Regions from separate parts of the Staphylococcus arlettae genome, predicted to be linked through region 2. Evidence: predicted binding sites of a transcription regulator. Region 2 holds the regulator's gene; the other holds the start of a gene.
The links. Region 2 encodes LexA, which represses DNA repair genes until DNA is damaged. Its sites were predicted from a motif close to CGAACATATGTTCG; they were not measured.
Positions count from the first base shown of each region.

Region 1: MUA37_RS04480 (YolD-like family protein) is a predicted target of LexA. The motif match lies at 5,784-5,797, and genes of this name have one in related genera.

Region 1 covers NZ_CP094803.1:931,206-946,820, forward strand. Annotated here, with positions in the region: gene pmtC (phenol-soluble modulin export ABC transporter ATP-binding protein PmtC) at 1-164, shown strand, start outside; gene pmtD (phenol-soluble modulin export ABC transporter permease subunit PmtD) at 164-892, shown strand; gene MUA37_RS04455 (thioredoxin family protein) at 943-1,506, opposite strand; gene MUA37_RS04460 (HAAS signaling domain-containing protein) at 1,811-2,371, shown strand; gene MUA37_RS04465 (DUF4097 family beta strand repeat-containing protein) at 2,368-3,216, shown strand; gene MUA37_RS04470 (C45 family autoproteolytic acyltransferase/hydrolase) at 3,290-4,330, opposite strand; gene MUA37_RS04475 (hypothetical protein) at 4,830-5,000, shown strand; gene MUA37_RS04480 (YolD-like family protein) at 5,348-5,761, opposite strand; gene arsC (arsenate reductase (thioredoxin)) at 5,929-6,327, opposite strand; gene arsB (arsenite efflux transporter membrane subunit ArsB) at 6,345-7,637, opposite strand; gene MUA37_RS04495 (ArsR/SmtB family transcription factor) at 7,637-7,951, opposite strand; gene pglS (6-phosphogluconolactonase) at 8,118-9,158, shown strand; gene MUA37_RS04505 (aldehyde dehydrogenase) at 9,491-10,870, opposite strand; gene MUA37_RS04510 (manganese-dependent inorganic pyrophosphatase) at 10,979-11,905, opposite strand; gene MUA37_RS04515 (cysteine hydrolase family protein) at 11,952-12,512, opposite strand; gene MUA37_RS04520 (glycosyl hydrolase family 28-related protein) at 12,661-13,749, shown strand; gene MUA37_RS04525 (SLC13 family permease) at 13,864-15,426, shown strand.
Region 2 covers NZ_CP094803.1:1,578,329-1,593,943, reverse strand. Annotated here, with positions in the region: gene MUA37_RS07840 (aspartate kinase) at 1-305, opposite strand, end outside; gene MUA37_RS07835 (homoserine dehydrogenase) at 494-1,783, shown strand; gene thrC (threonine synthase) at 1,783-2,844, shown strand; gene thrB (homoserine kinase) at 2,846-3,763, shown strand; gene MUA37_RS07820 (Cof-type HAD-IIB family hydrolase) at 3,816-4,619, shown strand; gene MUA37_RS07815 (hypothetical protein) at 4,909-5,223, opposite strand; gene MUA37_RS07810 (amino acid permease) at 5,389-6,831, opposite strand; gene MUA37_RS07805 (catalase) at 7,054-8,541, shown strand; gene rpmG (50S ribosomal protein L33) at 8,718-8,867, opposite strand; gene rpsN (30S ribosomal protein S14) at 9,189-9,458, shown strand; gene guaC (GMP reductase) at 9,643-10,620, shown strand; gene MUA37_RS07785 (CAP domain-containing protein) at 10,630-11,652, shown strand; gene lexA (transcriptional repressor LexA) at 11,887-12,510, opposite strand; gene sosA (DNA damage-induced cell division inhibitor SosA) at 12,652-12,885, shown strand; gene MUA37_RS07770 (DUF896 domain-containing protein) at 12,971-13,216, shown strand; gene tkt (transketolase) at 13,297-15,285, shown strand.

The DNA.
Region 1 (15,615 bases), 650 kb from region 2:
AGTCACAACGTGCGAATAAAGAAGTTGTTATACGGGCACAACAAAGTTATCAAGGTTTACTTAAAGGCTTGGCAAGTATTGAAGTATATCCGAAATTTATTGAAACACGAAAAAGTTCATTACGTGATACTTACTTTAATATTAATCAGAGAGGTGACCAATAATGAATAGCTTTCAATTAATCAAATATGATGTGTACAGTATTTTTAGAAGCCCATTGACTTATTTAGCTTTACTTCTAACATATGGTGCAATGGCTGGAATGACTGTATTATTTGTACAGCAGTTAGATAAAGTAGACGGCAATATTATACTGGCAGTCGGCAGTTGGTTCTTCTCAATTGTAGGTTTACTTTTTGTAATTAAAACGATTACGCGAGATATTTCTCAAGGTACGTTACAATTGTTTATGAATAAAACTAAAAATAGAGTTGGATACTTTATTGCGAAAGTATGTTCAATGATAATCATCGCTTTACTTATGTCAGGATTTTTAGTGGCATTTGTTATTATTGTTCAAAATATAGTAGATGGTAAAAATGTCACTGCTGAAAAGTGCTGGGAATTATTAGTATTTTATCTTATATTCCATCTGTTTTTCGGTTTGTTATTATATTTATTTGCATTAGTTATTCCAAAGACAGCTTTAATTTATACTGTAGGAATTATTTTAATATTCCTTGTACCATTTGCAGAACCATTTATCCCAATGATTCCTAAAATTGGTGATAATATTCAAGATTCATTAAAATATATACCATTTAGCTACTTACCAAACAAAACTACATCAGATGATTTTACTTTTACGAATTGGCAATGGTTTATATCAGCAGCTTCAATCATAATTTTATTTATCGTTAATTTATTCTATGTAACTAAAAAAGATATATAAAGTAAAAAAGGTATATGCACTTCGCTCGAAGTGTATATACCTTTTTATTATTATTTGTGGCGTAATTGTTCAATGATAGATTCAAACACTGCTTTCCACATTTGTGAATCTGTTTTATAACGATTGGAGATAATCGCATGAACTTCATTTGATTTTTCTTCAAATGTTGGGTCATCTTTCGCTGGTAGATTGGCACGAGCTTCATCTACAAATTTTTGAACTTGGCGTGCACGTGGTCCCCATACAGTTTCCTGTTGATATTCATCATTTAAAAAGACGAATATAGGAATAGAACGGGCAGTGCCATTTGTTAAGTATTGATCAATTAAATTAGTATCGTCATCACGATGGAAGACTCTAACTTCTAAATTTAATAGTTCACTAATATGTTTTAAGATTGGAAGGTTCATCATAGCGTCCCCACACCAATCCTCTGTGATAACAAGTACTTTATCATAATTAGCTGCTTTAATTTTTTCGATGTTATCATTTTCTGTATTTGGCACAGAAAAAGAATTATAAATTGTTTCCACACCATCTTTATTAACAGTCATATTTTCGATGTATTCATTAAGTAGCTGACTGTCGTTAAAATAAGTCTTTAGACTTGTCATTTGTATTCCCCCTTCAATCTATTGATGTAATTATAGCAAATTAACTTATAATTGGGAAAATTATTAACTCTTAAATTTACATTATTTTTTATAGGAGTTGTAGGTGAGAGATGCAACTGTAAAATAGCTATGCTATATTTAAATAATGAAATGAATACGGTTGAAACAGGTGTAAAAAGTGAATTTCGTCAACTTTTTAGTGTGAAACGTATAGAGTAAAGTATGTGTTTGTAGTTAAAAACCGTAAATAATAGAACTATAGCAAGATGATAGTCATAATTAATGATAATTGGCGGAGATAATTTTGGACAAAATTACATTTTTAAATGAGCTCGAACAAGAACTGGAACGTTTACCAAGACAAGAACGTGATAAAATCATGTTTGAATATGAGAGTTACTTTTTTGACTTAGAGAAAAATGGGAAAAATGAATATCAAATTATGGGAGAGCTTGAATCCCCTAAAGTTATTGGAAAAGAAATTAAAGCTAAAAATGCAATTAGTTATGCAGAATATAAAACGAATGCTAAAACTATAATTAGAGCAATTATTGCTTCATTAGGTATGGGTATCTTTTCTTTATTTTTAATTTTAATTCCTATGGTGTTTATAGCATGTATTATGTTTGTACTATTGCTCGTGTCTTTTATGCTGTTTATTTCACCGTTATTGTTAATTGTTCATGGTGTGATTAACCATAATATCAGTTTAGCAATTAGTAATTACCTTTTTGCATTTTCCTACAGTGGTTTAGGAATTGTACTGTTTGTATTAATTTTAAAACTTGCTGAGTTAGTTTATCGTGCAATTTTAAAATATTTAAGATGGAATATTAAAACGATTAAGGGAAGTGCTGTAGAATGAAGAAGTTGTTCATTTGTGGTCTAACCATATTCGTCGTTTGCTTCGTGTTAGCTTGTTTATTTTGGTTTTCATTTGAACAACAAGATAATAAAACGAATGAAGTATCACAAAATTACCATGATGATGAGATTGAAGATATTAATGTGGCGACGAAGAATGCAGCAGTTAAAGTACGGCAAGGTGAGAAGTTTAACATTACATATAAAGGATCGAAAGATGTAAATATTAAACGTCATGCTGATAAAGTTAATGTAACGGAAAAAAATAACAATGAAGATCATTACGGTTTGAACTTTAATCCATTTAAAAATATTCATAGTACAGTATATATTACAGTTCCTAAACAAGCCTCAGCTAATCTTGATATGGAATTACATTCGCAATTTATTCAATTAGATCAACTGCGTTTGGGTGATGTTAAAGTATATACTGAACACGGTAATAGTGAAGGGTTTAAAGTGAAAAATTCTACAATAAAAAATTTAACGTATCAGTCTGACTTTTCATCAGTAGCTATATCTGATAGTAAGATTAAACAAGGCAATCTTAAAACGCAAAATAAAATTGAAGTGACACGTAGTTTATTAAAAGATACGATCTTATTAACTGAGGATAGTAATATTATGTTAGCTGATATGAAATCCAATACAGATGTGAAAGCTTCTACGAACGAAGGAAATATTAATATTTCCTATGCACAGAAACCTCAAGATACACTGTTAAAATTAAATCCATTAAAAGGGAAATCACATGTCAACAATCCTTACTTTCAACATAATAAAGTAGGTAATGGGCAAAATATAATTGAATTATATACAAATCAGGGCGATATTTATATCGACTAAATAAAGGGACAAACGACCATTATAGTGAAGCTTCACCAAGTTGAATCACTATTGGTGTTTGTCCCTTTAGTTATTAATAAGTAGCAAATGTAAGGTCGGTATCAATGTAGCCTTTAAATGTTGAAACATCAAGTGATGTGCCATTGAGCCATTGTTGAAAATCAAAGTATGTTGGTTTGCTTTTTTCTCCTAGACTTATCCAAGCGGCTAATTGCTGAGGTTCATACATACTAGTATGTATCGTTCCAGACCAGCTATTAAATAGTTTACTGTAAATATCAAAATCAGGGTTATTAAATAATTCAAAAGCGTCAAATTTATTTAATTGGTGCTGTGTACTTTGATTCAAACGATCTAAACGTGCTTTGGACTCTTTAGTATAATTTCTATTTTCGTGAGTTAAGAGCTGAAAATGATTCGTGCATGTATTATCATATCTGACGTCAATCGAACGTGGTGATACTTCAATAGTGGCATGATTTAAAGCTTTATCCATAACGATATAACTGAATGAACTACGGTGTGGTATGGTTTTCAATAATTTTATGGCATCTTCGACATCTTTGCAGTATTGCAAAATTAATCGACCTATCATATAACAGACGAAACCATCACCGGGTTTTTTACGGTGCATGAAATTATAACCCATTACTAATCCGGCTTCGTTCATACCATCCATTCTTCCTGTAACTCTTGAAGTGGGGCCAATTTGAGCTAGTCCGCCATCAGTAGGTTGAAATAATAAATATCTACCATCATAAGTAGCAGGGTGGTAATCGTAATTACGTACCATGTAATCGTTGCCTAAATAAACCGTACAGCCACTATTTTTTAACGGCGTAAAACGATAATGAGCAAAATTCAATACCATTTGGTTAGATGGTAAATTTAAAACTTCTTGCATACCTTTTATTTCTTCCCAAATATGTGGTGCATAGGTTTGGAAGATATCATAAGTCTCTTTAATATGTATATCAAAACGAGGCATACGTTTGCGCCATTCTTTTTCTCTATTTTTTAGTAAAGGTGTTTGTTGCATCCATTGAGCAGTTTTAACGCCTAAGTCAAAATGTGATCCGCGATGAGTCATTATATCTGATTGGACAAATTGCATTTTTTATACACTCCTATGAATATTATATATAACATGATTGTAACTTTATTGTAATTTGTTATTAATTGCTATTGAATAATGTAGTGGTTATTATAAACATACAACATAGAAAAATCTTTATTAGTTTATTGAGGTGATACTATGAATGAGTACTATCAAGCAGCAAAATCAGCTATGTCCGCATGGTGGAGAAACTAATAATTGTTTTCTGAGTTATCGAGTAACGACTATGATTATCATAGTCGTTTTTTGTGATTCTTGCATGTAAACATTTCACAGTTTAATCTTAATTATGATAATATAGATATGTTATTAATAAATAATATAGTCAATGTAATTTACCTATATTAACGCTTTTTACTTCTTACAATATCGTATCATAAAATTTCCTGTGATATTACTGGAATAAAAAAATGAATAATAGGTATATATTTATTGATGCTTTTAAGTGTGCTATTATTGAATATAGACATGCTATTAAATTATTGAGGTGAACAGAATGTGTAATTTTATTAAAGGTTTATTTAAATTTGTATTTGGTACAATTTTAACTGTATCACTAGTTGCTGGAATCGGTGCAGTTGTATTTGCATACATCTTCAAAAAAGATTTTGAAGACATCGAAAGCAAAACAAAAGAAATCGTATCAGACATCGAATCAAATAATTAATACTACAATAGAACACGATAGTGTTCTATTTTTTTTATAGACCCTTACTACTTTAGTAGTTAGGGTCTATTATGCAGATGAAGCATCTGCGAACCATAAAAACATACTACTTCAGTAGTTAGGGGCTATGATGCAGATGAAGCATCTGCGAACCATAAAAACATACTACTTTAGTAGTTAGGGGCTATGATGCAGATGAAGCATCTGCGAACCATAAAAACATACTACTTCAGTAGTTAGGGGCTATGATGCAGATGAGGCATCTGCGAACTATAAAAACATACTACTTTAGTAGTTAGGGGCTATGATGTCGATGAATATTTGTAGTTGCATGTTGGACTAAATTGTTAATTAGTAGTGATTTGTTGAATATTAGTAATGTCTACTAATGATAATTGAACAATTTGGGAATCTGTTTTGGATTCGCCAATTAAAGTCATCTGTAGCATATCAATTTTTTTGATATAGATTGATTTGTGTTCTAACCAGCCGTCACAATAATATTCAATATGAATAGGTGTATTATTGTGTAAAGATTGATGTAATTGAAAGTTGAGATTATTGAGTTGGTCGTCTGATAATATAGGGCGGTCAATTTTATTTTGGTCTATAATATACTGCTGTATTCTAGTGAACTGTTCGGGCAAAGTGGCAAAAGGTGCCCATTTTACCATGCCGCGTCCCTTAGGTATGCTTTGAGTTAAATATTCTCTAGGGATCTTGCGATAGTCAGTTTCATTTTTATATTTATCCGGAATCATAAAATCACCTCATCAATATTATAGAACATATGTTCGTATAAGTGAAGTGCTTTATTAATAATCTAACAATGAAATATTGCACGTATAGATGCAGTTTTTGGCGTAACAGTATCAACGAGCTGTCACTAGCTAAATAAAAGACGACATAAATTATGTCGTCTTAGTGTTTAGTTTGTTTTATGAAATTGCTGTATCGTGCGACCAATTTCATCTCGGACGCGTTGAAATTCTGACCAATCTTTTCCTGCTGGGTCGTCAAAACACCAATGTTCTTTTTTTACATTTGGTGGGAGGACAGGACAATTAGCATCTGCATCGCTACATAATGTAACCACCAAATCCGATTGCTTAAGAATATTATTATCAATTGAGTCTGACGTATGGTTGGATATATCAATATCTACTTCTTGCATTGCTTCAATTGCTTTAGGATTCACACCGTGTGTTTCAATACCAGCTGAATAGACATTCCAATGTTCGCCAAGTATTTTCTTACCCCAACCTTCTGCCATTTGGCTACGACAAGAGTTTCCAGTACAAATAAAATAAATTGTTTTTTTACGCATTATTAAAGCCTCTTTTCTTAAAATATAATTAATGTTAGGAATAAACCTAATAATGTTACAAAGAGTACCGGAATAGTAATAATGATTCCAGTTTTAAAGTATGTGCCCCATGCGATTTTTACACCTTTTTGTGTTAAAACATGTAGCCACAATAATGTTGCTAAAGAACCGATTGGAGTAATTTTCGGTCCTAAATCGGAGCCTATTACATTTGCATAAATCATACCTTCTTTAATAGACCCAACTACATTTGATTGTCCGATAGCAATAGCATCTATTAAAACTGTAGGCATATTATTCATTATTGATGATAAAAAGGCTGATATAAAGCCCATGCCCATAATACTGCTGAATAAGCCATAACTTGAAATATTAGATAATACATCGGCCAAAATTGTAGTGATACCTACATTTTTTAAGCCAAACACGACTAGGTACATACCAATTGAAAATAGGACAATATTCCATGGTGCCCCTTTAATCACTTGTTTCGTATGAACTGCATGAGACTTACGAGCTAAGAGTACAAAGATAACAGCAACTATACCAGCAATAATTGATACTGGAATATGAATAAATTCACTAACAAGATAACCCACAAGTAAAATAGCTAACACAATCCATGAAATCTTAAATAATTTTGGATCTTTTATAGCATCATTTGGATTCATAAGATTTTCAGTTTCGAAAGTTTTGGGTATAGATTTTCTGAAATATAGCCATAGTACGAGAATACTAGCAATCAAAGAGAATATGTTAGGTATAATCATTCGATTAAAGTACTCAATAAATCCGATGTCAAAGTAATCAGCAGAAACAATATTAACTAGGTTACTGACAATTAAGGGTAGAGATGTAGTATCAGCAATAAATCCACTAGCAATAATAAATGGGAATATCATTTTTTTATTAAAGCCTAAATTTCTGACCATCGCTAATACAATAGGCGTTAAGATTAAAGCAGCGCCATCATTTGCGAAAAATGCAGCTACAATTGACCCTAATAGCATGATAAAAATAAACATTTTTAACCCATTACCGTTTGAAGCTTTGACCATATGTATCGCAGACCATTCAAAAAATCCAATTTCATCTAATATTAATGAAATAAGAATGACAGCAACAAATGTTAAAGTAGCATTCCAGACAATACCGGTTACTTCTAAGACATCGGAAAAGCTAACCACGCCTGTAATGATAGCAACTACAGCTCCAATTAAAGCTGTAATACCAATATCTAGGCCTTTAGGTTGCCAAATGACAAAAAATAAAGTTATAAGAAAAATTATAATTGCTAAAGTCGTCATCATCAGCATTCACCTGATTTCATATTTTTACAGACACAGCGTGTGTTAGGTGTTGTAATGGTATTTAAGTTTTGATTGAGATCATCTAAAATCTCGTGATTAAGTTGATACATACGTTTGTTACCATCTTTTCGCGTAGTAACTAACTTATTATCTACTAATGACTTCATATGGTGGCTTAGTGTTGGTTGAGAAAATTGAAAGTGTTCTAACAAGTCACAGGCACACAGCTCACCACAAGAAAGTAAATCTATTATTTCTAATCTACTTGGATCTGATAAAACTTTTAATATTGAAGAAAGATTTTTATAAGACATCAATATACCTCCTAAACAGTATATAGATTAACATCTATATAGAAGCTTGTATATATAATTTTTCAAATGACTACATCAGTTCATGGTTATGCATCAAAATTTAATTGATTGTTATTCTGGTATATATTCTATAAACTAGTACTATATCAATAATGGAGGGGTTTACATGACAACAGTAGGATATGTTGGTACATATACTAAAAAAGAGGGCAAAGGGATTTATCGTTTTGAATTGAATGAAGCTACTGGTGACATAGATACCGTAGAAACTGGATTCGAACTAGAAGCGTCAACGTATATTACCCAATATAATTCTTATTTATACGCAATTACGCGTGAAGGTGATGATTGTGGCGTAGCAAGCCTTAAAATTGATGCAGAAGGGCGTTTGACATTAATTAATAAATGTTTAGCTTCTACAGCTGGTACAGGATGTTATATAGCAGTATCTCCTGATGGACAATATTTATTTGAGTCAGTTTACGGTGCTGGTGTTGCACGACTATACGAATTAAATGCTGAAACTGGGGAAGTAGTGCAGTTGATTCATGAATTGCAACATACTTATGAGGTAGGTTCTAATGAACGTCAAGACGGTCCTCATGTTCATTTCTTAGATGTCACACCGGATAACAAGTATGTAGTAGCAATGGATTTAGGAACAGACAATGTAGTGACATATACTTATGGTCAAGATGGTTTAACAGAATACGCTGTTACTAAATTTGAGCCGGGAGACGGCCCTAGACATATTACTTTTAATCAAAATAATAGTAAATATGCTTATATCGTACATGAACTATCCAATAAAGTATCCGTAGTAGAATATGAAGATGGTAAATTCGAAGAAATAGAAAAACATTTGACAATTCCCGAATCATTTAATGGTGATACTAAGTTAGCAGCTGTTAGGTTATCTCAGGACCAACAATTTTTATATATTAGTAATAGAGGTCATGATAGTATAGCGATTTTTAAAATAGTAGAAGATGGTGCATCATTAGAATTAGTAGATATTACGCCGAGTGGCGGAGAGTTTCCTAGGGACTTTAATATTGTAGCATCTGACGACTACTTAGTTTGTGCGCATCAAGAAGGCAGTTCACCATTAGTTGTCTTTAAACGAGATAAAGCAACAGGAACATTAACTCAAACAGATAATAGAGCAACGGCGCCTGAAGGTGTATGTGTTCAATTTTTAAAATAATAATAACGCTAAAAGGGAGTGGGACAGAAATCTGATTTTGAGAAAATGATTTCGTTGTCTCACCCCGGCAAGGATGACTAGCGTTGAAAAAAGCTCGGTTTGAAGCGCATTTTCAATGCAGTCAACTACTGCCCATATGAAAAAGGTTTCGAATAAAATATGGAGTGGGACAGAAATCTGATTTTGAGAAAATGATTTCGTTGTCCCACCCCGGCAAGGATGACTAGCGTTGAAAAAAGCTCGGTTTGAAGCGCATTTTCAATGCAGTCAGCTACTGCCAAAATGAAAAGAGGTTGGAACAAATTAATATTATCCCAACCTCTTTTTAATCGTTAGTTATTGAAAAATGTTTTGATATATTTGAATTTACCTTTATAAGGTGGGAAGACAAGACTTGATTCTAAACGAGTTGTTTTGAAAATATAAGATTTTGCATGACTGAAAGTATCAAAACTGTATTTACCGTGGTATTGACCAATACCCGAAAGTCCTACACCGCCGAATGGTAAATTAGGATTGGCTAAATGCATAATAGTATCATTGATGGCACCACCACCGAAAGATAATTCATTTAAAATACGTTCTGTAGTATTTTCATCTTCACTAAATAGATATAAACTCAATGGTTTAGGTTTACTTTGTAAAGTGTTAATAATTTCATCAAAATCATCGTAAGCAATAATAGGTAAGATAGGCCCAAAAATTTCGTCTTTCATAATTGTAGAATCAAATGTAATATTATCTAAAATAGTAGGGCTAATGTAGTTCTCATTTTGATCGGTATCACCACCGAAAACAATTTCATTTTGGTGTGATTCAAGTAATTGTTGTAATCGCGTAAAATGTTTAGCGCTAACAATTCTACCGAAATCAGGCGATGATTGGATTTGTGTACCATAAAACTCTTTGATTGTAGTTTTAATAGCTTTAATAAGATCTGTTTTTACCTTTTGATTGACTAAAATAAAGTCTGGTGCAACGCAAGTTTGGCCAGCATTAATAAATTTACCAAAACAAATACGTTCGCTGGCAACTTTAATATTGGCTGTGTCGTCAACTATAACTGGAGATTTTCCTCCTAATTCTAACGTTACTGGTGTTAAATTTTTGCTCGCCGCTTGATAAATGGAACGACCAACGTGTTCACTACCAGTGAAGAATATATAGTCGAAATGTAATGCTACTAGTTGTTTTGTTACTTCTGCATCACCTTCAATAATGCTAATGTAAGCTGAATCAAATGTAGATTCAATAATATTTTTGACGACGTGTGAGACATTAGGTGTGAGTTCTGAAGGCTTCAAAATAACCGTATTACCAGCAGCTATAGCACCAATCAATGGCTCTATCAATAACTGAAATGGGTAATTGAAAGGTCCGATAATGAGTACCGTACCGTATGGTTCTTTCATTATATAGCTTTTAGTTGGAAACATGTGAAGCGGAGTATTTACTTGTTTACGTTTAGCCCAATTTTTAAGTTCTTTTCGTGCTAATTTTAAATTTTTTAGGACAAAACCGATTTCAGACGCATAAGCTTCGACTTTATTCTTTCCTAAATCTTGTTGAAAAGCGTGTAACAAGTCATCTTCGTGCGCTTTAATACTTTTACTAAGCGCCTTTAATTGTCTTTTTCTGAATTTAAGATCTTTTGTAACATGTGACTTAAAGTATTGTTTACTTTGGTTGAAAACAGTGTCGAACTGATTCAAACTAATTCCTCCTTTAAGTGTGTAAATGTATAACAGTATCATGTGAGAAAAAACTGGAACATATTTATGTTCCAGTTTAATGTATATAAAATTAAATAGTAAAGGATATTAGCTTAATACTTCAGTAATTTGAGGTACAACTTGTTTCTTTCTAGAAACAACACCTGGTAAGAATGCTGTACCGTTTTCTAATTGTACATTAAATGCTTCGCCAACTTTATCTTTGTTGTCACCGATAACTAAGATTTTTGAATTACTGTTGATAATATCTGTCACTAATAAAACAAATAAATCATAATTTTGTTCTGTGTTTGCTGCTAACATTGCTGTAGCTAATTCATCGTGACGTTCAAAAACTTCGTCAATATCAACCGTGTTTACTTGTCCAATACGAGTTACATAGTCACCCATGTTGAATGATTTAGCATCTAATGATAATAAGTCCACTGCACTTTTATCTACTGTAGATGCACCAGCTTTTAACATTTCAAGGCCATATACTTCTAAATCAACATTTGCAATTGCTTTTAAAGCTTCAGCAGCAGCAACGTCTTCTTCAGTACATGTAGGTGATTTGAATAGTAAGCTATCTGAAATAATTGCAGAAATCATTAAACCAGCAATTTCAGGTTTGATTTCGAAACCTCTTTCTTTATACATTTTGTATAAAATAGTTGCTGTACAACCTACTGGTTCAGCGCGATAATAAAGTGGCGCAGCAGTTTCGAAGTTTGCAATTCTGTGATGATCAATAACATGTTGTACCGTAGCGTTTGCTATCGAATCCGCGCTTTGTTGGAATTCGTTATGGTCAACCAATATTACATTTTGATCTGTTAAATCATCATTTAAAAGGTCTGGTGCCGTAATGTTGAAATAATCTAAAGCATGTTGTGTTTCTGGTCCGACTTCGCCTAAGCGGAAGGCTTGAGCATCTGTATTACCAGTTTGTTTTTCAAAGTCTGCCATGATGATTGCTGATGAAATTGCATCCGTATCTGGATTTTTGTGTCCGAAAATATAAGTTTTAGCCATAATTCAATTCTCCTTAAATAAATATTTAATATTATTCTAGCATGATTTATGCTTGATGTTCTACTTCAGCACCTAACGAATTTTTAAAATGTTCTAAAGCCCAACTATGACCTGTTTGGTTGAATGAAGCAACACCTCGTGCTGAAATTGATATTTTGTAACCTAAATTATATGCTGATATTGCAGTATGTAATACACAAATGTCAGTACATACGCCAACGATTTCTAAACGTTTAACACCACGTTCGCGTAACAGTAACTCTAATGGTGTGCCACAAAAAGAATCATAACGTGTTTTATCAATAAAATGGACATGATCATTGTATTGAATGTTTTGATATATATCATTGACTTTACCGTATAATTGTCTTCCTGACGTTCCCAATATGTTATGTGGGGGGAAGAGTTTGTTTTCTGGATGGTTATAATCGTCTTCGTGATGCAAATCCATCATAAAAAAAATAGGGCATTTATGACTATTGTAATCATCGATACGTCGTACGATGTAAGATTCAATCCTTTGTCCAGGTTTTCCACATGTAAGTTTCCCATTGTCAGCAACAAAATCATTAGAATAATCTACAACAATTAAGGCACTATTTTTCATAAATCTCTCCACACTCCAACTTTATTAATAAGTTATACCAAAAGTATATGTGTTAGCATAACTTAAAAAAGCAAATTAATCGAGTTTAAATATTTTATATTTTGTTAATTACTAACTATCAACGTACATAGTGGAAAGGAAAAAAATTATGCAAATAAACGCACAAGATTTTGGCTTAGTGGGACGCAATAAACGTAAAGACACACGAGCGATTCAACAAGCATTAAACGTCGCTAAAAAATATCCCCATACTACAGTGTTCATACCTAAAGGTGAATATCATATAAGAAAAGCATTGGTCATCTATGGCAATACTACAGTTATAATGGATAACCAATGTGTGTTAAAACGATGTGGCAGAGATGCTTTAATTAAAAATGGGAAAAAACCTCGAGTGTATTATGGATATAATGGCAACAGTCATATTACTATTCGTGGTGGTGTCCTAGATATGAATGGTATACAGTACCCGTATTATAATACAGCGCTATGTATAGGACACGCACGTGAAATTTTAATTGAAGAAGTGACATTTAAAGACGTGGTAGGAGGGCATTGTATTGATGCATGCGGTTTAAATGGTGTGCATATTAATAAATGCAACTTTTTAGGGTTTAATGACCCTAAAAATAAACGCCAATTTTCTGAAGCGGTGCAAATTGATATGCAAGTGAAGGGTGCATTTCCGAAATTTGGAGCAACAGATGGAACTACGACGCAAAATATGATTATTGAAAATTGTTATTTTGGTCCGTCTGACACGCCAGGCATGAAAGCGTGGAATCGTGCTATTGGTTCGCATGCAAGTCGTTTTGACCAATACTATACAAATATTCATATTAGACGAAATACTTTCAATAACATGCACTATTATGCTTTAACGCCGTTAAAATCATACAACATTTATATTTATGATAATTTATTTCAACAGTGTGCAGGTGGGATTCGTTATCTAGGTGTTAAGGAAGGCAATATACATGCCCAAGACTTACAAGGACGTATGCGTAAAACACAAGCTGGACATAACTTAAACATTTATCGTAATCGTTTTGAAGGTCTAATGGCATATGATGCAGTGCATATTAGAAGTTACGATAACATAAGACATTCTAATGTTGTCATTGCTAACAATAACTTCACCCATGATTCACAATCATTACATCTTGAGGATATTGAGCATTTAATATTAACACAATATGATAAGGTCAAATTAAAAACAATAAATGTTATTAAGTAAAAGCATAAACTATAAAAATGTTTTTAGAATTTATATATATAAGTAGATTATAATGTGATACAATCCAATTGTTATTATTAAGAATATTCAGATAATAACAAGGGGGATTATAAAATGAAACAAAATAATACTAGTAATGTGAGATCCTCGTATTATTTAACGTTCTTTTCAAAAAAGGATAAAAATCAGTCTTATAATACGGGGCAATTAGTTGGCTTAATAGTAGGGCCGTTATTATTTGTGCTAACACTACTATTTTTCCATTCAGACTCATTATCTACACAAGGTACTTTTGTGTTAGGTATTACGCTATGGATTGCTGTATGGTGGATTACTGAAGCAATTCCAATAGCAGCAACGAGTTTGTTGCCGTTAATTTTACTACCTCTGGGTCATGTCTTATCACCTGAAGAAGTGTCAGCACAATATGGTAATGATATTATCTTCTTGTTTTTAGGTGGTTTTATATTGGCGATAGCTATGGAGCGTTGGAATTTACATACTCGTGTAGCATTAAATATCATTAATTATCTAGGAACAAGTACGGGACGAATTTTATTAGGTTTTATGATAGCAACTGGTTTTTTATCCATGTTTGTATCTAACACCGCAGCAGTGATGATTATGATACCAATTGGTTTAGCTATTATTAAAGAAGCGCATGAACTAAAAAGTAGTAAAATGAGTACAGAGAGTTTAAATAAATTTGAGCAATCTTTAGTATTAGCAATTGGATATGCAGGTACTATAGGTGGTTTAGGTACACTTATAGGAACACCGCCATTAATCATTTTAAAGGGGCAGTATCAATCTGCATTTGGTGAAGAAATTAGTTTTGCTAAATGGATGATTATTGGAGTGCCAACAGTTTTTATATTATTATTTATTGCATGGTTTTATTTAAAAAATTTAGCTTTCAAACATGATATGAAAGAATTACCTGGCGGACATGAAATTATTAAACAAAAGTTAGATGAGCTAGGGAAAATGAAGTACGAAGAAAAAGTTGTGCAAATTGTGTTTATGTTGGCGAGTTTTTTATGGATTACGAGAGAGTTTTTATTAAAAAATTGGTCTGTAACTTCAGAGATTGCTGATGGTACGATTGCGATTTTTATTGCGGTGTTATTATTCCTAATTCCTGCTAAAAATAAAGAACAACATAAACGTATCATTGATTGGAATGTGGCAAAGGACTTACCTTGGGGCGTATTAATACTATTTGGTGGTGGTTTAGCACTCGCAAAAGGTATTGCCTCAAGTGGTTTAGCTGCATGGTTAGGTGATCAGTTGAAGTTAATCCAAGGAGTGAGTCCACTCATTATCGTTATCGTAATAACATTGTTTGTACTATTCTTAACTGAAATTACTTCTAATACTGCAACAGCAACGATGATATTACCTATATTAGCTACGTTGTCGGTAGCGGTTGAAGTTAACCCATTATTGTTAATGGTACCTGCAGCAATGGCAGCGAACTGTGCTTATATGTTACCTGTAGGAACACCACCGAATGCGATTGTCTTTGGTACTGGAAAGATATCAATTAAAAGAATGGCATCCGTAGGTTTTTGGGTCAATTTAATCAGTGCATTAATTATTATTTTAGTAGTGTATTTTGTGATGCCATATGTGCTTGGTGTAGATCTCACGCAACCAATGCCACTAAAAGATTAATAGTAATGCATAGTACAAAAGTTTAGAAATATTATTATATTTAGCTAGTAATAGCATTAAGCAACAGAAAATAAGAGGATTAATCCTAAACATGGATTTGTCCTCTTAGACTGTCGATAAAGCTTCCGACTTTGTTGGCAGTTTTTTTGTGCACGCTTTCTGCGGGCGTCAGCACGTTACAAAACCGAT
Region 2 (15,615 bases):
AATATATATTGAGTCAATGTGTGATCAAATGTAGTTAACATTGCATCATCCATTTCTAACGCATATACAATATCTGCATAACGTTGAATAATTTCTTCTTGCTTAGGACGATAATCTAAACCTTCTATTACTTTTTCATATAAACGAATAAGCAAATCAGTTGTTTTTGTGTCGTCACTAGTTCTTTTTCCTGGTGCTGATACAATTACAATTTTACGCTCTGGATCAGCATTTACAATATTTAATACTTTTTTTATTTGTTCTGCATTAGATACAGAACTGCCACCGAATTTAGTTACTTTCATAATTTTACAACCTTTCTAAAAAATCAGAAAATTTTGTTTAGTTTTACCTATAACAATGATAGGATATAAATATGTTTCAACAACTTGAGCTTTACAAATTTTGGGAATGAACTTATACTATACCATATTCTAGTATTTTTCAACTGTACAATTGTATTTTTTAGAAGAACAATCGGAGGAATGAACTTATGAAGGAATTAAATGTAGCATTACTTGGTCTAGGTACTGTAGGATCAGGTGTAGTAAAGATTATTGAAGAAAATAGACAACAAATTATTGATACGATTAATAAAGATATTAATATTAAACATATATTAGTGAAAGATAAATCACGTAAAAGACCAATTAATGTTTCTAAATATCATTTAACTGAAGATGTAAACGATATTTTAGAAGATGATTCAGTAGATATTGTAGTAGAAGTTATGGGAGGTATTGAACCAACAGTAGATTGGTTGAAAGGTGCCTTGAGTCAGAAGAAACATGTCATTACTGCAAATAAAGATCTTCTAGCTGTGCATTTAAGAGTATTAGAAGATTTAGCAGAACAAAATGGTGTCGCATTGAAATATGAAGCAAGTGTTGCAGGTGGCATTCCGATAGTAAATGCAATTAATAATGGATTAAATGCAAATAACATTAGTAAATTTATGGGGATTCTCAACGGTACATCTAACTTCATCCTAAGTAAGATGACTCGCGAAGAAACATCTTTTGACGACGCTTTAGCTGAAGCACAGCGTCTAGGATTTGCTGAAGCGGACCCAACTGATGATGTCGAAGGTATCGATGCAGCTCGAAAAGTGGTTATCACTTCTTATTTATCATTTAATCAGGTCATTAATCTAACTGATGTGCAACGCACGGGTATTAGTGATGTTAGTTTAGCAGACATAAAAGTTGCTGATGAACTTGGCTATAAAATTAAATTGATTGGTAAAGGAACATATGAAAATGGGCAAGTGAATGCTTCTGTGGCACCAACATTAATAAGTAAAGCACATCAACTAGCTTCAGTGGAAGATGAATTTAATGCAATTTATGTAATCGGTGATGCAGTCGGTGAAACTATGTTCTATGGTAAAGGTGCTGGTAGTTTAGCTACTGGTAGTGCCGTAGCAAGTGATCTATTAAACGTAGCATTACATTTTGAATATGATTTACACACACTGCCGCCACATTTTGAATTGAAAACAGAAAAAACAAAAGAAATGATCGACGATGAATCTGATACGATTACATTAAAAGAAAAAGAAAACTACTATGTAGTAGTAGACAAGCAAGGTTTAACTGCAAAAGATATTGCAGAAACTATTAAAGGTGCATTACCATTGCACAAAAATTTAGATGTTCAAGAAAGAAATCAAGATACGGTAAGTTTAATTGTTTATGGTGTAGACGATTCACCGCAACAATCAATTGAAGCAGCAGGTTTACAAGTAAATAAAGTATATCCAGTAGAAGGGGTTCATGCATAATGAAAAGATGGCAAGGTTTAGTAGAGGAATTTAAAACATTTTTACCAGTTAATGAAAATACACCTAAAGTAACTTTAAATGAAGGGCAAACACCTTTAATTTATTGTGAAAATTTATCAGAAATGTTAGATATCGAATTATACGTAAAATATGAGGGTGCAAATCCTACTGGTTCATTTAAAGATAGAGGCATGGTTATGGCAATGACTAAAGCAAAAGAAGAAGGCAAAAAAATTGTTATATGTGCATCCACTGGTAATACATCAGCTTCTGCTGCTGCTTATGCAGCAAGAGCAGGTTTAAAAGCAATTGTTGTAATTCCAGAGGGCAAAATTGCTTTAGGTAAATTATCACAGGCAGTTATGTATGGTGCTGAAATTGTCTCAATAGAAGGAAATTTTGATGAAGCTTTAGAAATTGTTAAAGAAGTTGCAGAAAACGGCGAAATTGAGTTGGTTAACTCTGTTAATCCTTATCGTATCGAAGGACAAAAAACAGGTGCTTTTGAAGTAGTTCACCAACTTGACGGTGAGGCACCTGATATTTTAGCTATTCCAGTTGGCAATGCTGGTAATATTACAGCTTATTGGAAAGGTTTTAAAGAATATCATGATCAATTAAATACCCAATTACCACAATTGTTTGGATTCCAAGCAGAAGGAGCTTCACCTATCGTTCAAAATAAAGTAGTGAAAAATCCAGAAACAGTTGCAACTGCAATACGTATTGGTAACCCTGCAAGTTGGTCTAAAGCTACGAATGCTTTGGAGGAATCAAATGGTCAAATCGATAGTGTAACAGATGAGGAAATTTTAGAAGCTTATAAACTGATGACAACTAAAGAAGGCGTATTTAGTGAACCAGCTAGTAATGCTTCCATTGCTGGTTTGATTAAACTTCACCGAGCAAACAAATTACCTAAAGGTAAAAAAGTAGTGGCAGTATTAACAGGCAATGGTTTAAAAGACCCAGATACTGCTATTTCATTATTAGATAACCCTATTAAACCTCTACCAAACGATAGACAAAGCATTCTAGATTATATTAAAGGGGCACTATAGTATGGTGAAAAGTTTAAATATCAAAATACCGGCATCTACAGCTAATTTAGGTGTCGGTTTTGATTCTATTGGTATGGCATTAAATAAATTTTTGTATTTACAAGTAACAATTACGAATGATGAACAATGGCATTTTCATCATATAGGTCCGAATGTAGAAGGATTACCTACTGACGAATCACATTATATTTATCAAATAGCACAACAAGTTGCCTTAAAATATGATGTAGTTTTGCCTGCATTATCCATCGAAATGCGCAGTGATATTCCCTTAGCACGTGGCTTAGGTTCATCAGCGTCAGCGTTAGTTGGTGCTTTATACATAGCAAATTATTTTGGTGATATTGAGCTCTCGCAGTATGAATTATTACAATTAGCTACTGAATTCGAGGGACATCCTGATAACGTAGCACCAACGATTTATGGTGGTCTAGTGTTAGGCTACTATAATGAAGTGGAAAATGTTACTGAAGTTTCTAGTATCGATACACCTAAAGTGGATGTAATTATCACAGTGCCGTCATATGAATTACGTACAGATGATTCAAGAAATGTGCTGCCAGACACATTTTCGTATAAAAAGGCAGTGCAAAATAGTGCAATCAGTAATACTATGATCAGTGCGTTAATTCAACATAATTATGAATTGGCAGGCAAAATGATGGAGCAAGATGGGTTTCATGAGCCTTTCCGACAACATTTAATACCGGAGTTTGCACAAGTTAAAGCAATTGCAAAATCTCATCAAGCATACGCAACTGTAATTAGTGGTGCAGGTCCTACCATATTAACGCTTATAAGCAAGGAAAAAAGTGGGAAATTAGTAAGAGCGTTAAAAAATGAATTTTCACAGTGTCGCTCAGAACTAGTGACAATTAATGAAACTGGTGTAACATCTGAACTCGTATACCATTCATAATTTTTTGTAGTATGATAGGACTATAGGGTTAATTGGAAAGGAGCACTACAACATGAGTAAATATAAGTTAATTGTCATGGACATGGATGATACATTGATGAACCATGAAAATCAAGTAGGAGAAGAAACAAAAGACTATCTTATTAAAATACAAGACGAAGGTTACAAAGTAGTATTAGCATCAGGTAGACCGACTGAAGGTATGCTACCTACAGCACGATTGTTAAATTTAGATGCACATCAAAGTCATGTTATCAGTTATAATGGTGGCAATACTGTGGATGTAGCTACGGAAAATGTAACAGTCAATAAACCAGTATCAAAAGAAAACTTTGATCAAATTGTTGATTACTGCAGAAAAAAATCATTTTTCGTTTTAACATATCATGATGGCCACATTATTTATGAAGGTGAACATGAATACATGAATATTGAAGCTGAATTAACGGGTTTACCTATGAAAAAAGTTGATGATTTAAAAGCCTATATTCAAGATGCTGTGCCGAAAGTTATGGGTGTAGATTATGTCTGTAATATTGTATTAGCTAAAAGTGATCTTGCTGGTTCCTTCAACGATGAAATAGATGTTACTACAAGTAAACCATACTTCCTTGAATTTATGGCTAAAGATGTTTCAAAGGGGAATGCGGTGAGTGCGTTGTGTGATAAACTAGGGATTAGTTTAGAAGAGGTTATTGCTTTTGGTGATAGTTCTAACGATATATCTATGCTTTCAGTAGTTGGTCATGCTGTTGCTATGGGTAATGCCAATGATGAAGTGAAATCCATTGCTGATGAAGTTACCTTATCAAATGCAGACAATGGTATACCTCATACGTTAAAACAAAAATTATAACCAATGATAGAATTAAAGAAATAAATATGGGAAACACGTTTTACAGTTAAGTCTTAAATAAACAAAACTGTGAAACGTGTTTTTATAATTTAATAAATGATTTATTAGAGCATAATAAAGAGAAAGTTATAGATTTTGTTATTACTGACAAACTAAATTTAATAGTAAAAAACTGACTTCATAACTTGTATGAAGTCAGCGTAGATTAATGGTCAACTGTAACATAGGCAACTAGAAAAATAGAGCTTACTTTATCTCTTAGCAAAATTTATAGTAGTCGTGACTTAAGCTATTTAGCTGTATGTGTCCACTCATTTTTGCCTCGATGACGTTTTACGTGGGCATAAACTTGGTCTGCAGCATAATCTAAATTAGTATAAACTGTAATTGCAAATGCTGATTGATTTTCAGCAAACGGCTCTTCTAAAAACAGTGATTTTAAATGCTCATATAAGTTTTCCATTTGATCGTGTTTAAGGCTACTATATTCTCGTAGAGTTCGCTTAATTAATTGGTCGTGTAGATTTTCTAATGATTGTACAACAATAACAAAGCGTTCTTCTGGTTTGAGTACATCATCGAATAAATTTGTTTGTCCAACCATAATTTTCCACCTCAAGTACTTGATTTTCTTTAATTATACTATATTACGATACAGGTTAAAATAATTGAATACAAAATATTACCAAAGGTACAAATTTGTGAGGGCTAGTTAAGTAAACATAATAAAAGGACAAAACGGGGAAACCGTTTTGTCCTTTACTTAGAGTTATTCATATTTATTATCTAAGTTAATGTCTTCAAGTTTGATAACTTTTGTTTGGAACATAAATTTATGTGTAAGGTAAATAATGAGTAAGATGAATAGTGGTACGATATTTCTTAATAATCCAGCAATATCGCCAGCTATAATAGTACCTACTGAGTTACCAACAAATAAAAATAGTAAAGCTATAATTACCACAATTGGACCAAATGGATAAAATGGAGCTTTATATGGTAAGACTTGTTGCGCATCTTTATTTTGCTTTTTAATAGCCATGCGTAATCGTATTTGTGCTAAAATACTTGAACCCCATACAATGATAACTAAAGAGCCAATGATATTTAATAATGTAAATACGATATTAGATTGAAATTGAGCAAGGACAATAACTGCCAACACAACGATGAAAGTAGTTAATATCGCAGCGATAGGTAATTTTGTACCTTTATTTAAACGTGCCAAAAATTTAGGTGCTAATTTATCATGTCCCATCGAAAATAACATTCGACTTGAAGTATATAATCCAGAATTCGCTGCAGATAATAGTGATGTCAAAATGACAGCATTTATGACTGAAGCTGCAAAAGCGATACCGACACGATCAAAAACAATAGTGAATGGGCTTTGGCTAACAGATTCACTTTCGTTTAGCAGTAATGGATCAGTATATGGGATAATTGCAGCAATAACTGCAATAGACAATACATAGAATAATAAAATTCTCCAAAATACTTGTTTAATTGCTTTTGGCATTGAACGATGAGGATTGTCAGATTCTCCCGCAGTAACAGCTACTACTTCAGTACCCCCAACTGAGAATCCAGCGATTAATAAAACTCCCAAAAAGCCTGACAAGCCACCGACAAAAGGTGCTTCGCCGATAGAGTAGTTTGTAATACCATACGTTTTTCCACCTAAAATACCAACTATCATTAATACGCCAATAACAATAAAGATTAAGATAGTTACTACTTTAATTAACGATAACCAAAATTCAGCTTCTCCAAATGCTTTGACTGAGAAAATATTAAGTAAAAATAATATGACTAAAAAGATCATGCTCCATGTCACAGTGGAAAAGAAATGAAATACATCCCAATAACTTAATACGCTAGCTGCAATAATAATATCCACACTTGCAACAAGCGTCCAAATCACCCAATATAACCAACCCATAGTAAAACCTAATGAACTATCTACAAAACGTGTAGCATATGAGCTAAACGAGCCGGAGACAGGATAAAATGTTGCTAATTCTCCAACTGAAGACATAAGGAAATATAACATGATTCCAATAATTAAATATGCTGCTATGGCCCCACCCGGACCAGCTTGTGATACAACGCTACCTGTGGCAACGAATAGTCCAGTACCGATAGCGCCGCCAATGGCAATCATAGAAATATGACGTGAACTGAGACCTCGATTTAATTTATTTTGTTCCATAATAAGGCTCCTATTTACTTTTAAATTTTGTATACACACTATTTTAATGCTTTTGAGAACCACAAGCAAATATTTTTTATAACTTTAAAGCAATAAAGCGTAAAGAGAATTCAGAAAAATGCGATTTTTAATAGTGGTTTTATTGATTTGAACATAGGGTATACATTAAAATATGTAGTAGATAATAATTATTATTATCTGAACAAATAGGGGGTTATTCGTATGAGCGAACGTAAAAAATTGACAGGTCTTTTTGGTACACCAGTATCTGACAGAGAAAATAGTATGACAGCAGGACCAAGAGGCCCTTTACTTATGCAAGACTGGTATTTTTTAGAACAAATGGCACATTTTGATAGAGAAGTTATACCTGAACGACGTATGCATGCTAAAGGTTCAGGTGCATTTGGCACATTCACAGTAACAAATGACATTACTAAATACACGTGTGCAAGCATATTTTCTGAAGTAGGTAAACAAACTGAAATGTTCGCACGTTTTTCAACGGTTGCAGGTGAACGTGGTGCAGCTGATGCAGAACGTGATATTCGTGGCTTTGCATTGAAATTTTACACAGATGAAGGGAACTGGGATTTAGTAGGTAATAATACGCCAGTATTCTTCTTTAGAGATCCTAAATTATTTGCAAGTTTAAACCACGCAGTAAAACGTGATCCTAGAACAAATATGAGAAGTTCTCAAAATAATTGGGACTTTTGGACATCATTACCAGAAGCACTTCATCAAGTGACAATTTTAATGACTGATCGTGGTATTCCTAAAGGATTTAGAAATATGCATGGCTTTGGTTCTCATACGTATTCAATGTATAATGATAAAGGTGAACGTGTATGGGTGAAATTCCACCATAGAACACAACAAGGTATTGAAAATTTACAACCAGAAGAAGCAGCTCAAACTATTGCTTATGATAGAGAATCTTCACAACGCGATTTATTTGAAGCGATAGAAAATAAAGATTATCCAAAATGGAAAATGTATATTCAAGTAATGACAGAAGAACAAGCTAAAAAGCATAAAGATAATCCATTTGATTTAACAAAAGTTTGGTACAAAGGAGATTATCCATTAATTGAAGTTGGTGAATTTGAATTAAATCGTAATCCGGATAACTATTTCCAAGATGTAGAACAAGCTGCATTTGCACCAACTAATATCGTTCCCGGATTAGATTTTTCACCAGATAAAATGTTACAAGGGCGTTTATTCTCTTATGGAGACGCACAACGTTATAGATTAGGCGCAAACCATTGGCAAATCCCAGTAAATCAACCTAAAGGTGTTGGAGTTGAAAATATTTGCCCATTCAGTAGAGATGGTCAAATGCGCATTTTAGATAATAACCAAGGCGGTAGACCACATTACTATCCAAATAGCGAAGGTGCATTTGAAGATCAACCGCAATATAAAAAACCACCATTAGAAGTAGAAGGTACTGCTTATGAACATAACTTCAGAGAAGACGATGACAACTACTTCGAACAACCAGGAAAATTATTTAGACTACAATCTCCTGAGCAACAAGAGCGTATGTTTGTAAATACAGCTAATGAAATGGAAGGAACAACTCTAGAAGTTCAACACCGTCATATTCGTCATTGCTATAAAGCAGATGAAAATTATGGTAAAGGTGTTGCAGCAGCGTTAGGCATAGATATTGCAGACGTTGATCTTGAAGCGAAAGATTAAGTAGTAAAGTTGTAAATTACATTTAACATTAGAACTTTATAGATTAGATATATTTTATAGCAAGTGTGTAATCAAAAATGACATAATTTGATTACACACTTGTTTTTTTATAATAAAAAAATCATCACCAAAGTGATGATTGGTAATGCTTGTCGTATTCAAAAGATAAGAATTACTTATTTTGTTTCACGATGTAATGTATATTTATTTAATCTTGGGCAATATTTTTTCATTTCGATACGCTCAGGATTTGTACGTTTGTTTTTAGTACTAATATAATTACGATCGCCACATTCTGTACAAGCTAATGTAATATTTACGCGCAAAGTTAACACCCTTTCTACAATTAGGAATACTTACGATTTAAAATTTTAGCATATGTCACATTGTTGCGCAAGGGAAAAACGTGCTATTAGGTCACAAAGATATTGAAGATAATGATTTAATGATACACCAACAATTAATTGGACGATGTTAGTATCATTTAAGTTAAGACAGACAAAGATCATAAATCTACTATTATAAATAACAAGTAAATGTCTGCTTGGTTTTGGATTGTAATTATAGATAAAAACTTTCACTTGATATTTAAGAATGATGTGATATTATTAAAACGTAATTATTACGATTTGTAGGAGGAAAGTTATATGGCAAAAAAATCTAAAGTAGTAAAAGAACAAAAAAGAGAAGCATTAGTTAATAAATATTATGACTTGCGTAAAGAATTAAAAGCAAAAGGTGACTATGAAGCTTTACGAAAATTACCAAGAGATTCATCACCAACACGTTTAACAAGACGCTGTAAGGTTAGTGGCAGACCTAGAGGTGTGTTGAGAAAATTTGAAATGTCTAGAATTGCATTTCGTGAACATGCACATAAAGGTCAAATTCCTGGTGTGAAAAAATCTAGTTGGTAATTTAAGACGTAAGTCCGTTTACATTTAAAGTAAAACATTGTATATTATCTAATGGTAATACAGTAATATTGTTCGTGAAAAAACGTTTTCATTATCGAAAGCTGAGTGAATGAGATGTTATATACTGTAAAAACTTACCATTAGTTTTATGTTTTATTATAAATGTTAGGAGTTTTATATTATTATGAAAATTTTTGATTATGAAGATGTGCAATTGATACCAAATAAATGTATTGTGAGTAGCCGTTCTGAATGTAATACAGAAATTAAATTTGGACCGCGAACTTTTAAGTTGCCTGTAGTACCAGCAAATATGCAAACAGTTATGAATGAAGAGTTAGCGGAATGGTTTGCGGAGCAAGACTATTTTTATATAATGCATCGTTTTGACGAAGCGGCACGTATTCCATTTGTTAAAAAAATGCAGAATAAAGGTCTATTTGCTTCAATTTCTGTCGGAGTAAAGGCACCAGAATTTGATTTTGTAAAACAGTTAGCAGCTGAAGCGTTAGTGCCTGAATACATTACAATTGATATTGCACATGGTCATAACGATTCGGTCATTAATATGATAAAACATATTAAAACGCATTTACCTGAGACATTTGTCATTGCAGGAAATGTTGGAACACCTGAAGGCGTTCGTGAATTGGAAAATGCTGGTGCAGATGCTACAAAAGTAGGTATTGGACCTGGACGCGTATGTATCACTAAAATTAAAACAGGTTTTGGTACAGGTGGTTGGCAATTAGCTGCTTTAAACCATTGTAGTAAAGCAGCGCGTAAACCGATGATTGCTGATGGTGGTATTAGAACGCATGGTGATATAGCGAAATCTATGCGTTTTGGAGCATCTATGGTTATGATTGGTTCTCTTTTTGCAGCACATGAAGAATCTCCAGGAGAAACAGTAGAACTTGAAGGTAAGTTATACAAAGAATATTTTGGTAGTGCTTCGGAATATCAAAAAGGTGAACATAAAAATGTTGAAGGTAAAAAAATGTTTGTTGAACACAAAGGTTCACTACAAGATACTCTAATTGAAATGCAACAAGATTTACAGAGTTCAATTTCTTATGCAGGCGGTAAAGATTTGAATTCGTTACGAAAAGTAGATTATGTGATTGTGCGTAATTCTATCTTTAACGGTGATAGAGACTAAAATACGTAGGTGATGAAGATTAGAAAAATATTATTATATAGTTTAATTTTTTTATGCATAGTATTGATTGTGCCAATAAAAGAGTCACCCTTTATGTTAGACGTTCAACAAGAGGTCAAAGCAAAAATTAATGCTTGGCAAACTAATCAGTCATCATCTACGAAGTCACTCAAAGTGCCAAGTGAACAACAATTTGCTTTAAGTAATATTCAAATGAATATGGATAAAGCAGACGTTGAAAATAAATTTGGAGAAGCTAAGAGTGTAACTTCCAATGAATATGGTACGAGTTGGCATACTTATTATACTGGTGATTATAGTAACTTTGTGATGGTCAGTTATTTAGACGACAAAGTCAATGCACTTTATACGAATCAAAATTCAATTACATCACAGTCAAAAATCAAGTATGGTACACCTAAAGATGTCGTAAGAGACAGATTAGGAGAACCAATTACTGAAAAGAAAAAAGGAAATGTTAGATACCAAATTGAGAATGATGAATATGACACATTTCATGAAAATCAAATCTATACAACGGCATTCTATGATAAACATCAAGATAATGGTTTAACAGCAATACTATTGGTAAGTGATCAGCTTGAACAACGATTGCAAGGACAATATGGTGCACCATCTGAAGCATTAAAAGAAGGTTTTGAACGCCAAAACTTTGAAATTGTAAATGCTGAAAGAAAACAACATCAATTATCTACATTGAATTATGATAGTGATGTTTCAGATACAGCAAGAAAACATAGTAAAGATATGGCGGAGAATGATTATTTTGATCATACCAACTTAGATGATGAATCCCCATTTGATCGTTTGAAAGCTGATGATATTAAATTTAATGCTGCAGGCGAAAATTTAGCTTATGGTCAAATGAATAGTATTTATGCACACGAAGGCTTAATGAATTCATTAGGACATAGAAAAAATATCTTACGTTCTAGTTATAATGAGTTAGGAGTAGGCGTCGCTTTTAATAATGAGCGTCAACCTTATTGGACGGAAAACTATACTAACTAATGTTTGGTGATGAAATGTTAGGGTATCTTATAAAGGTAAGGATGAGATGCTAATGACAATACATGAAAAACATAAATCGGAAGATATATTAGAACGAGTAAAAGAAGTTCTAGACAAAAAAGAAGATAAAGATACAAAATAGAGGCTATGCCGTGACGGCATAGCCTCTTAGTTTGTATGTGTGATTACAAGTTATTATGTTAAATAGTGCTGAATGAGAGTGCTTGGAGACTATTACATTTCACGGAATAATCCGACCACTTTACCAAGTACAGAAACTTGATTTAAATAGATTGGGTTCATTGAGCTATTTTCTGGTTGTAATCTATAGCGCGTTTTTTCTTTATAAAATCGTTTAACAGTTGCTTCATTGTCTTCTGTCATAGCTACAATAATATCTCCGTTTTCTGCAATTGTTTGACTACGCACAATCACTTTGTCGCCATCTAAAATACCAGCTTCGATCATACTGTCTCCAACAACATTTAAAATGAAAATATCGCTGTTATGTGTAGAAGTAAAATGTTCTGGTAAAGGGAAGTATTCTTCTACATTTTCCACTGCAGTAATCGGTATGCCGGCAGTGACTTTACCAATAACTGGTACGTGAATTGTATCTTCGTTATTTATTGGTTCTCCAAGTTGGTCGCTGACAATTTCTATTGCACGTGGTTTTGTAGGATCACGTTTGATATAGCCTTTTTCTTCTAATCTAGATAAATGACCATGAACAGTTGAACTAGAAGCTAAACCGACAGCTTCTCCAATTTCACGAACACTTGGTGGATAACCTTTGGATTGCACGATTTGCTTTATATAATCGAAAATTTCATTTTGTCGTTTTGTTAATTCTCTCATAATAGGCACTCCCTAATTTAATTTAATCCAATTATAGCATGAATTGAAATTTGTTACAAACGTTTGTTCGTTTTGTATTGACTAAGAACACGTGTTCTGTTAAAGTATTTTTACAAACAAATGTTCTAGGAGAGATACTATATGAATTCTATCTATATGTCACAAATCAAAACATATTTATTAATACTTGTTACTACGATGCTGTTATGTACTATATTTGTACTAACGGCAGATATAAATAATAATAGAGAACAAACGTACGAAATGACTGATCATAAAATAACTACAGAGCACAAAGAACAAAATAATAATCAATTACAACAAGATTTAAATAGCGAACAAGCATCGAACCAAACGATGGCAGTAATTAAATAATTAGAATGATAAAAAAGAGCGAATGCATTTAGTTCCGCTCTTTTTTTTGTTAAAATTTATATGATATAAATCTATGGAGGTTATTATGACTGAATCAAATGGTGTAGATATTAATAGAATTAATGAATTAGCTAGAAAGAAAAAAGCACAAGGGCTAACTGAAAAAGAAGCGAAGGAACAATCTAAATTACGTAAAGCTTATTTAGAATCGTTTAGAAAAGGCTTTAAGCAGCAATTAGAAAGCACAAGGGTCATTGATCCAGAAGGAAACGATGTGACGCCAGATAAAATCAAAAAAGTATTGGATGAAAAAGACCAAGATAAAAGATAATCTAATTTTTTGTTAATTATAAGTTAAATAAGTTATAATAATATATGAATCATGCTATTTAAGAAAGGAAGTCATATTAGATGTTTAATGAAAAAGACCAACTAGCGATTGATACAATAAGAGCCTTAAGTATTGATGCTATTGAAAAAGCAAATTCAGGCCACCCAGGTTTACCAATGGGCGCAGCTCCAATGGCATACACTTTATGGACACGCCATTTGAATTTTAATCCTCAATCAAAAGATTTCTTTAACAGAGACAGATTCGTATTGTCTGCAGGACATGGTTCTGCATTACTTTACAGTTTATTACATGTTTCAGGTAGTTTAGAATTAGAAGAATTAAAACAATTTAGACAGTGGGGTTCTAAAACTCCTGGTCATCCAGAGTTCAAACATACGGATGGTGTCGAAGTTACTACAGGTCCACTAGGACAAGGTTTTGCTATGTCAGTAGGTATGGCTTTAGCAGAAAAACATTTAGCAGGTAAATTTAATAAAGAAGATGCTAACGTTGTAGATCATTACACTTACGTTCTTGCATCAGATGGTGACTTAATGGAAGGTATTTCTCATGAAGCAGCATCATTTGCAGGACATAATCAATTAGACAAATTAATTGTTTTATATGATTCCAATGATATTTCATTGGACGGAGAGTTAAATAAAGCATTCTCTGAAAATGTAAAAGAACGTTTCGAAGCTTATGGTTGGGAACATATCTTTGTTAAAGATGGTAACGATTTAGAAACAATTGACAAAGCAATTGAAGATGCTAAATCTAGTAATAAACCAACAATCATTGAAGTGAAAACAATTATCGGCTATGGTGCGCCTAATAAACAAGATACAAATGGCGTTCATGGTGCACCACTAGGTGAAGACGAAAGAAAATTAGCATTTGAAAATTACGGATTAGATCCAGAAAAACGTTTCTTCGTACCAGAAGAAGTATATGAAATTTTCCAAACTCAAATGTTAAAACGTGCAAACGAAAATGAAGAAGCTTGGAATAACTTAGTAGAAGAATATAGTTCAAAATACCCAGAATTAGCTGAAGAATTTAAATTAGCTATTAGTGGTAAATTACCAACAAATTATAAAGACGTGTTACCTAAATATGAAGCAGGTCATAGTGGTGCTTCTCGTGCTGATTCAGGTGATGTAATTCAAGCAATCAGTCAAAGCGTACCATCATTCTTCGGTGGCTCAGCTGACTTAGCTGGTTCAAACAAGTCAAATGTTAAAGAAGCAGTTGACTTTACTCCGGAAACACCTGAAGGTAAAAATATTTGGTTTGGTGTACGTGAATTCGCAATGGGTGCTGCAGTGAATGGTATGGCTGCTCACGGTGGTTTACATCCATATGGTGCAACATTCTTCGTATTTAGTGACTACTTAAAACCAGCACTAAGACTATCATCAATTATGGGCTTAAATTCAACATTTATCTTCACACACGATTCAATTGCTGTAGGTGAAGATGGTCCAACACATGAACCAGTAGAGCAATTAGCAGGTTTAAGAGCGATTCCTAACATGAATGTGATTCGTCCAGCTGATGGAAATGAAACACGTGTCGCTTGGGAAGTTGCATTAGAGTCAGAAAACACACCAACTTCACTTGTATTAACGCGTCAAAACTTAACTGCTTTAGACTTACCAGAATCAGTTGTTGAAGAAGGCGTACGTAAAGGTGCGTATGTAGTTTATGAATCAGAAAAAGATGCTGAATTCTTATTATTAGCGACTGGTTCAGAAGTAAACTTAGCAGTTGATGCAGCTAAAGATTTAGATGCACAAGGTAAAGGTGTACGAGTAGTTTCTATGCCTAACTGGCACGCATTTGATCAACAATCAGCTGAGTATAAAGAATCAGTAATCCCATCATCAATTACAAAACGTATTGCAATTGAAATGGCATCTTCTCTAGGCTGGCATAAATATGTTGGTACTGAAGGTAAAGTTATCGGTATTGATACATTTGGTGCTAGTGCTCCTGGTGACTTAGTCGTAGAAAAATACGGTTTCACTAAAGAGAATGTGTTAAATCAAATTCAAACATTTTAATAATTTGTAGTTATGTAAAGGCTGGGACATTAAGGTGTCCTAGCCTTTAATTTTATCGTTACAAAATGTTGATGGATAAACATGCTTCAAGTCATGTTGTTTTTATCATGATTCAAAAAATTTTAAGTGTACAGTAAATTAACATGTCATTTTCTATTGAAAGTTACATAAATTAAAGCTAAATTAGTGGTTGAACTTATGTTCTTGTAAGTGTATTTACAAAGTGAATTTAATATTGATATAATACATAAGGTTACAGGAGTTTGAAGCTAAACTTCCTTGAAATTAAACATTTAATTTAGTAAAATGCATTAGGATAGGAAAGTGGGT